4 regions of the Streptomyces sp. NPDC085866 genome follow, and region 2 is predicted to be linked to each of the others. Evidence: riboswitches for the same ligand, from Rfam matches in the RefSeq annotation. Region 2 holds a riboswitch; each other region holds the start of a gene.
The links. Region 2 has a riboswitch for cyclic di-AMP ahead of ACIF83_RS30995 (C40 family peptidase). Riboswitches for the same ligand answer to the same signal wherever they lie in the genome.
Positions count from the first base shown of each region.

Region 1: linked by a shared signal. The riboswitch ahead of ACIF83_RS25835 (transglycosylase SLT domain-containing protein) and the one ahead of ACIF83_RS30995 (C40 family peptidase) in region 2 are both predicted to bind cyclic di-AMP.
Region 3: linked by a shared signal. The riboswitch ahead of ACIF83_RS16165 (transglycosylase family protein) and the one ahead of ACIF83_RS30995 (C40 family peptidase) in region 2 are both predicted to bind cyclic di-AMP.
Region 4: linked by a shared signal. The riboswitch ahead of ACIF83_RS34650 (M23 family metallopeptidase) and the one ahead of ACIF83_RS30995 (C40 family peptidase) in region 2 are both predicted to bind cyclic di-AMP.

Region 1 is NZ_JBITSQ010000010.1:132,147-134,339, reverse strand. It holds gene ACIF83_RS25840 (polyprenyl synthetase family protein) at 1-236, opposite strand, end outside; cyclic di-AMP (ydaO/yuaA leader) riboswitch at 736-951, shown strand; gene ACIF83_RS25835 (transglycosylase SLT domain-containing protein) at 955-1,443, shown strand; gene ACIF83_RS25830 (HAD family hydrolase) at 1,479-2,193, opposite strand, start outside.
Region 2 is NZ_JBITSQ010000013.1:87,857-90,049, forward strand. It holds gene ACIF83_RS30985 (ATP-dependent Clp protease proteolytic subunit) at 1-195, shown strand, start outside; gene ACIF83_RS30990 (hypothetical protein) at 204-512, shown strand; cyclic di-AMP (ydaO/yuaA leader) riboswitch at 863-1,079, shown strand; gene ACIF83_RS30995 (C40 family peptidase) at 1,083-1,556, shown strand; gene ACIF83_RS31000 (LysE family translocator) at 1,564-2,181, opposite strand.
Region 3 is NZ_JBITSQ010000006.1:97,485-99,677, forward strand. It holds gene ACIF83_RS16165 (transglycosylase family protein) at 207-896, opposite strand; cyclic di-AMP (ydaO/yuaA leader) riboswitch at 901-1,069, opposite strand; gene ACIF83_RS16170 (transglycosylase family protein) at 1,253-2,193, opposite strand, start outside.
Region 4 is NZ_JBITSQ010000016.1:98,806-100,998, forward strand. It holds gene ACIF83_RS34645 (M16 family metallopeptidase) at 1-942, shown strand, start outside; cyclic di-AMP (ydaO/yuaA leader) riboswitch at 1,167-1,329, shown strand; gene ACIF83_RS34650 (M23 family metallopeptidase) at 1,342-2,097, shown strand.

The DNA.
Region 1 (2,193 bases), on a different contig from region 2:
GACGGCACGACGCCCGGCGCGTACGGATCGCCGAACTGCGCCGCGAGCATCACGAGCAGCGGCCTGAACCGCTTCCCACCGGCCCGTACGAGGTGCTGCGCGGCCTCCGTGATGAACGGGACCTCGCTCTTGGTGGCTTCGAGCAAGCCTTCCTCGACAGCCGCCAATCCGGCCTGGACATCGGCTTCCAGAGCCTGGTCCCGCACGCTCAGCCCGAACGGCCCGACGACGGTCACGAGGGGTCTCCTGTCTGCTGGTGTCTGCTGGCGATTACACGGTTTGTCGATAGGTCGTTGCCATCACTCAAGTCAGCGTATCCGGTCCTGTTTCGATCACCGATAGCGCCCACCGGTCCAGCCCGGGCGGTATCGGATCACGGCCGGTATGTTTTTGATCATCTGATAAGTGTGGGTACACAACGACTTAACAGGATCTCGCCCGATTTGTCGCGAACCGCGCGGCGGGCGAGGTACTCCTTTTGCGCCACACCCGGCGAATCTCCCGAATCCCCCATGTCTGATTTGATACTCTTTGCCATTTCGTGAATTGGGTCACGCGCGCCCATGAATCGGCCACTCGGCACCACCCCCGTTCTCCCCTTGCCGCATTGGCCAGTTGAGCGTTGGCAACCGCAAAGGATCAAGTGCCCCATTCGGAACAGATCAAGGTCAAATGCCTCTTTGGGTGAATCCAGTACTTGTTCCTGACATGTGCTGTCGCATAGCTTCCGGGCCAGTCAGACGAACGCCGAATCCTGCCGCGTCTGACACCACCCATCGACGAACTCATTCGTACGGCAGGAGCGGGGGACCCAGGTAAGCCGCCTGACCGGACGACGCACGTCGCGCCGGGACGGCTAGGGGTGAAGTCGTGCCTCCCCCCAGAGGAACGGCCGGGCACCTCCCCGCCCGAACCCGACAGCTCACCTCGCAGGCGACGGAGAGGAACGTCCCCATGCCTGTTGCCGCTCAGCCCCGCCGCACCCGCACCAACCGCCTCGTCCGCAAGTTCGCCGTCATCGGCACCGGCGCCGCCGTGCTCGCCCTTCCGCTCATCGGCGCGACCAGCGCCTCCGCCGCCACCCCCACGGCCGCCACGGCGTCCACCACGCTCGCCGGGTACCCGAACAACCTCGACGGCTGGATCCGTGAGTCGCTCGCGATCATGGCTCAGAAGGGCATCCCGGGGACGTACAACGGCATCTACCGCAACGTCATCCGCGAGTCGTCGGGCAACCCGGCGGCCATCAACCTCTGGGACTCCAACGCGGCCAAGGGCATCCCGTCCAAGGGCCTGCTCCAGGTCATCGACCCGACGTTCAACGCGTACCACGTGGCCGGAACGTCCTACGACATCTACGACCCGGTCGCGAACATCACGGCCGCCTGCAACTACGCGGCCGCGCGCTACGGGTCGATCGACAACGTCTTCGGCGCCTACTGACCGGCGCCCACGGCGGGCCACTACTGATATCCCGGTCAGTCGGTCGGGAACAGTCTTTCGAGGACGACGGCGATGCCGTCGTCCTCGTTCGACGTGGTGATCTCATCGGCGACGGCCTTGAGTTCGGGGTGGGCGTTGGCCATGGCGACACCCCGTCCGGCCCAGTCGAACATGGGGATGTCGTTGGGCATGTCGCCGAAGGCGAGCGCCCGGTCGGCGGCGATCCCCAGGTACTCGGCGGCCAGCGCCAGCCCCGTCGCCTTGGTGACCCCGCACGGCTGCAGTTCCACGGTCCCGGGCCCCGACATCGTGACCGTCGCCAGCGAGCCCACCGCCGAGCGAGCGATCGCCGCCAACTCGTCGTCGGACAGCGTGTGGTGGCGCAGCAGCACCTTGCTGATGGGCTCGCACCACAGGTCGTCGCGGCGGCCGACCTGCACGGCGGGCAGGGTCGGGTGCGGCATCAGATACCCGGGTTCGATCAGGGTGAGCCCTTCCACACCGTCCTGGTCGACGGCCGCGTAGACCTGCCCCACCTCGGCCTCGATCTTGCCGAGCGCGGTCTCGGCCAGTTCCCGGTCCAGCCGGACCGACCACAGCAGACGGTCGGCGCCGGCGTCGTAGACCTGCGCGCCCTGCCCGCACACCGCGAGCCCCGTGCTGCCGAGGCCCTCCAGGAGGGGCCGTACCCGAGGAGCCGGGCGGCCCGTCACCACCAGGTGCCGGGCGCCGGCCCGCGCCACCCGCTCG
Region 2 (2,193 bases):
GCCGAGGAGTTGGTCCGGACGCGCACGCTCATGGAGGAGATGCTGGTCCTGCACACCGGACGCACCCCGGAACAGGTCCACCAGGACCTGGAGCGGGAGCTGGTGCTGGACGCGCCGGGCGCACTGGCGTACGGCCTGGTGGACGGCGTCGTCCCGAGCCGCAGGGACACCCCCGGCGCACAGCACGCGCGGTGAGCCGGCCGATGCTGCCACCGGAGCTTCCACCGCTGCCCGCCCTGACCCGCGCCGAGGGCGAGTTGATCGACCGTTACCTGGAGGCGGTCGACCTGCTGGGCCGGATCAACCCGGCGCAGTCCGGGGACACCTACCGCGGGCTGCGCGCGGCGCAGGCCCTGGTGCGCAAGGCGTCCGAGCTGCGCGACGCGCTCGCCCTCATGCATCAGCGCGGCGAGACGGAGCTGCATGGGGACACGCTGGCACGGGCCTTGAGGGTGCTCGACGGCGAGCGCCGCACCGCTCGCGTCGTGCTCCCGCCGGACTGCGTGGGCTGATCCGGACGCCCGTCCGGCCCGACGGGACCCTCGTGTCGACGGACCCGTCGGAGCCGGACTCGAAACGGCCCGAACGATGTACCCCCGGCCGGCGTATCTTCGGAACTTTTTCCGGGTCTCCCGGCTTGCGCAGTACGCCGGTTCAAGGTCGGCGAGAAAGCGCTTCGTCCCAGGTCCGGGGCTACGCGCGGGATTTGACGATGCCTCGAACGTAGCAGCGTCCACCCGAACGGGTGAGTGGTGAGTAACGCCACAAATCCCCGATTCCATTGGGATTTTCCGACTCCTGTGAGTGAAGATCCCTGTCTGACGACAAGCCCCCGCCACCGCGGCGGGGCGATCCGGGCGGACGCCGAGTCCTGCCGCCGCCCTGGATGACCGGTCGACAGGAGTGGATCGGCAGGAGTGGAGGACCCAGGCAAGACGGGTCGCCGGAACGGACGTTCGTCGCACAGACGGGCGCCCGCACCGAGCAGCCCTTGGGGTGAAGCCGCGACAACGCGGCCGGGCAACTTCGCCAGCCCGAATCCGACAGGTCATCCTTCACAGGCGGCTGACGAAGGGTTGCGCATGACTGCGCTCAATCGTGTCCCGTCGCTCATGGCCCGGGCCGGTACGGCCTCGGCTCTCACGCTCGCCGCCGTGGGCGGCTCGATCGTGGTCCCGGGCCTCGCCACCGACGCCTCGGCCGCCAGCACGGCGGCGAAGGCACTCCAGGTCGCGGCCTCCAAGAAGGGTGCCCCGTACGCATGGGGGGCCACCGGGCCGCGTCGCTTCGACTGCTCGGGGCTGACCCTCTACTCGTTCAAGAAGGCGGGCAAGAAGCTGCCGCGCACGGCCGCCCAGCAGTACAACAAGACGCACCACATCTCGGCCAGTAACCGCAAGGCCGGCGACCTGGTGTTCTTCCACTCGGGTTCCAGCGTCTACCACGTCGGCATCTACGCCGGGAAGGGCAAGATCTGGCACGCGCCGAAGACCGGGGCCGTGGTGCGGCTGGAGAAGATCTGGAGCAGGAGCGTCTGGTACGGCCGGGTCAGCTGACCCGGGCTCAGGGCAGGAGCGGCTCCAGGAGCAGGGCCGCTCCGAGCACCGTGAGCGCCGCCCCGGTGCCCGTCTGCAGTATGCGGGCGGCCCGGGGCCGGCGCAGCCACCTGCCGAGGCGGTCCACCAGCAGGGCCACCGCCTGGAACCAGGCCAGCGCCAGCGTGCAGACGATCAGCGCGAGCAGCAGCGTCCTGGGCAGCGCGGAGTCGCCGGACGGCACGAACTGGGGCAGCAGGCTGAGGAAGGTCAGCGAGGCCTTCGGGTTGAGGACGTTGGTGACGAAGCCCTGCCGCAGCGGGTGCGCGGCCGACGGTGCCGCCTCGACGGAGGCGACGGCGGGCCGCCGCAGCGACCACAGCGTCCGCACGCCGAGCTGCATCACATAGGCGCCGCCCAGCAGCTGCAGCGCGCGGAAGAGCGCGGGTACGGCGACCAGCACGGCCGCGACTCCGGCCACCGCCAGCGTGGTGTGCACCAGGAGGCCGCCCGCGATGCCGAGCCCGCAGACCGCGCCGGCGCGGCGGGAGACCAGGGCGTTGCGTACGACCACCGTGAAGTCGGCGCCCGGCATGGCGACGAGGCCGGCGGCGATTCCGGTGAAGGCGATGAGCTGTGCGTCCATACGGCCAGCGTG
Region 3 (2,193 bases), on a different contig from region 2:
GCCGAAGAGTGGGGAAACAGGCGGGGAGAGAGGGGAAACGGGGCGGGGAAACAAGGCGAGGAGACACAAACAACCCCGCCCCGGCGCGTACGGGGGAACACGCGCCGGGGCGGGGAGCCCGTGGGGACGGGGGGACGACCCTCACGAGGCCTTCAGAGTGGGGGCAGGCCTTGTGAGAGCACTGTGGTTCCGGTGGGAGCCAGGTGTCACTTCAGGTGCAGCTGCTGGCCCGGGTAGATGAGGTTCGCGTCCTCGACGATGTCCTTGTTCAGCTCGAACAGCTTCTTCCAGCCGCCGTTGACCTTGTGCTTCTCGGCGATCGCGCCGAGGGTGTCACCCTTGACCACCTTGTACTCGCCGTCACCCTTCTTGACCTTCTTGCCGGTCGGGGTGGTGACGGTCTGGCTCGCGGCCGGGCGCTCGGCGGACCGGGAGGCGGCCTGCTGCTCGGTGGCGCGGGTGGTGGTCGTGGTGGTCTTCGAGGAGCTGCTGCTCGACGGGGCCGCCGCGGTGCCGCTGTACGGGGTGCTCGACAGGCCCGTGCCGCAGACCGGCCAGGCGCCCTTGCCCTGGGAGGCGAGGACCTTCTCGGCGACGGTGATCTGCTGCTGCTTGGTGGCCAGGTCGGCGCGGGCGGCGTAGGCCGTGCCACCGTAGGCGGCCCAGGTGGAGGCGGAGAACTGCAGGCCGCCGTAGTAGCCGTTGCCGGTGTTGATCGCCCAGTTGCCGCCGGACTCGCACTGGGCGACCGCGTCCCACTCGGAGGCGGTGGCGGCGGAGGCGTTGCCGGCCGCCATCAGCGGGGCGGCGACGGCGGCGCCGGTGACACCGGCGAGCGCGATGACACGGGTGGCCTTGAACGGACGACGGTGCTTGCCCTTGCCGGAGAACAGCATGGATCGATCCCCTCACCGACGCCTGCGAGGTGAGCTGTCGGGTTCGGGCCGGTTGAGTTGCCCGGCCGCGACCCTTACGGGACGCGGCTTCACCCCAAGCCGGTACCGACATCAACTGCCGGTCCCGGCACTTACCTTGGGTCCCCCGCTCCTGCCTACGGCGCATGACGCGACGACTGTTCCCGGGCAACCGCTGGCAGGACTCGGCGTTGCGGATGCCGGGGCTCGTGGTGACGAGCGGCCTTGACCGTAGACAGGCGATCGGCGGAATTTCAAAGACGATCAGGGCTTCTGAGACTCATCCCACACTTTCGCCAAAACGGACATTAAGGAGCGAAGCGGGGCGTCAACTCCCGCTACTTATCGCCCTTTTCGGCACCGACTTTCAGGGTCTGACCGGCACTGATGTGGTTCGGGTCGGTGCCGATGGCCTTCTTGTTCTCGGCGTAGAGCGCGTGCCATCCACCGTCGAGGTCAAGGGAGTCGGCGATGGAGACGAGGGTGTCGCCCTCGCGGACGGTGTAGGTGCCCGGGTCGCGGTCGGCGTGGCGACCCGACGGGGTGTCGCTCTGACCGTTTGCCGTACTTTCGTCCGCACTCGCACCGCGGTGACGTCCGCCACTGCTGAGGGCGCCGGTGTCGACCAGGCTCCAAGAGCTGCTGGTCTGCCACGAATTGTCCGAGTCTTCCGTTGCGGGATCCGTAGTGACGGACTCGCCGCCCTGGACATCCCCGGAGCCGGGCGATACGGATTTGTCGGACTTGGGAGTGTCTACCCCCTTGCCGGAACCCTTGGAGTCGGCACCCTTGTCGGCACTCGGGGACGGCATGGTCGTCGCATCCGAAGAAGAGTCGGACGAGGGCGACGAGGAGGACGAATCCGGCAGATCGGACGGGTCGGAATTCTCGTCGGAACCGGAATTGCCGTCCTGGTTGGACGAGTCCGAGGACGTGGAGGAGTCACCGGATTGCGCCGAGCCCGAGTCGGAGCCCGAGACGCCCGTGTCGACATCCACGGAGCCGGACTTCGAGGTCATGCCGGCGAGCAGGGCGCAGGTGGCCCAGGGAGTGGTGCCCTGGTCGGCGAGAATCTTCTCGGCGACGGCGATCTGCTGTGAACGGCTGGCCTGGTCGGCGCTGGAGGCGTACTTCGTGCCGCCGTACTTGGCCCAGTCGCCCTGGGATATCTGCAGACCGCCGTAGTAACCGTTGCCGGTGTCGGCACTCCAGGAGCCGCCGCTCTCGCACTCGGCCACCTTGTCCCATGTGGTGCCGTCGGCCGCGTTGGCGCTCGCCG
Region 4 (2,193 bases), on a different contig from region 2:
GAGATCCCGCACGAGCTGGCCAACCCCGCCCGCCGCGCCGCCAAGGAACTCTCCAAGGAGCTGTTCCCGGCGACCTCGCGCATGTCGCGGCCGCGCCAGGGCACCGAGGAGACGGTCGAGAAGATCGACGCGGCGGCCGTGCGTGCCTTCTACGACCGCCATGTGCGGCCCGCCACGGCCACCGTGGTCGTGGTCGGCGACCTCACCGGCACCGACCTGGACGAGCTGCTCGCCGACACCCTGGGTGCCTGGACCGGCACCCCGGGCACGCCGCGGCCGGTGCCGCCGGTGACCGCCGACGACACCGGCCGGGTGGTCATCGTCGACCGGCCGGGCGCCGTCCAGACGCAGCTGCTCATCGGCCGGATCGGGCCCGACCGGCACGACCGCGTGTGGCCCGCCCAGGTGCTCGGCACCTACTGCCTCGGCGGCACCCTCACCTCGCGCCTGGACCGCGTCCTGCGCGAGGAGAAGGGCTACACCTACGGCGTGCGCTCCTTCGGGCAGGTCCTGCGCTCCGCGCCGGACGGCACGGGCGCCGCGATGCTCGCCATCAGCGGCTCCGTGGACACCCCGAACACCGGTCCCGCGCTGCAGGACCTGTGGACGGTGCTGCGCACGCTCGCGGCGGAGGGCCTGACCGACGCCGAGCGGGACGTCGCCGTGCAGAACCTGGTCGGTGTGGCGCCGCTGAAGTACGAGACCGCGGCGGCCGTCGCGAGCACGCTGGCGGACCAGGTCGAGCAGCACCTGCCCGACGACTTCCAGGCGACTCTGTATCAGCAGCTCGCCGGCACCGGCACCGTGGAGGCCACCGCGGCCGTCATCAACGCCTTCCCGGTGGACCGCCTGGTGACCGTCCTCGTCGGTGACGCGGCCGAGATCAAGGCGCCGGTCGAGGCGCTCGGCATCGGCGAAGTCACCGTCGTGGCAGCCGAGTAGCGGCTTCGAGGCGCCCCGCGCGCGTGGGGGCCCTGACGACCCGACGGGTCGTCAGGGCCCTTTGTCGCGCGGAGCCCTTCCCAAGATGTCCGAATTGAGGCAGAGGTTGCCTGTCTGGCCTGTGGGATGCGCTACAAAAGCCGGGATCCGTTTGGGGATCGAAAGTCGGGCCGCATAGCGTCGACCGGGCTGTTCGTCAGGCAGTGCGCCGCGCCCGCGGCACCGGACAGTCATCGCCGAGTCCCCCACGGCGCGAGCCAGGGGAGCCGGGGACCCACCGCAGTCCCTGGGGTGAATCGGACGCCCGCGCACCGGCGAGGGGGTCCGTAGGAGACCTTCCTGCTCCGAACCCGTCAGCTAACCCGGTAGGCGAGAGGGAAGGAAAGGACCAGCCACTTCATGGCGTTCATGTGCGCCACCGGGAAGCACCGCAAGCCCGGTCGGGTCAAGCGCACCACCGCTCAGGCGGCCGGTGTCGCGGCCCTCACCACCACCGGTGTCGTCGGCACCCTGGCGGCCGGCCCGGCACTCGCCGCGGACAACTCCGTCGAGGAGACCGGCCTCACCCCGGTCATCACCGTCAGCGACACGGTCGCCGAGCAGATCGACGCGCAGGCCGAGGCCCAGCTGGTGGCCGCCCGGCAGAAGGCGGCCGAGGAGGCCGCGGCCAAGGTGGCCGTCGAGGAGGCGAAGAAGGAGCGCGAGGCCCAGGCCCGCGCCGCGCGAGAGGCCGAGCGCAAGCGCCTGAACGCCTTCGTGGCCCCGATCGCGCACTCGTACGTCTCCACCGGCTACAAGGCCAGCAGCTCCCTGTGGTCCTCCGGCTCCCACACCGGCATCGACTTCCACGCGGCCAGCGGGACGTCCGTCCACGCGGTCGGCTCCGGCACGGTCGTCTCCACCGGCTGGGGCGGCGCGTACGGCAACCAGATCGTGATCCGGATGGCCGACGGCATGTACACCCAGTACGGCCACCTGTCGTCCATCGGCGTCGTCGTGGGCCAGAAGGTCCTCCCGGGCCAGCAGATCGGCCTGTCCGGCGCGACCGGCAACGTCACCGGACCGCATCTGCACTTCGAGGCCCGTACGACCCCCGAGTACGGCTCGGACGTCGACCCGATCGCCTATCTCCGCCAGCACGGCGTGAACGTCTGACGCTCCGGCGCACGACATCCCGAAGCCCCGGCTCACGAGCCGGGGCTTTCGCCGTTTTTCGCAGCGCCTGCGGCATCCACTGTCCAAAAAATATCC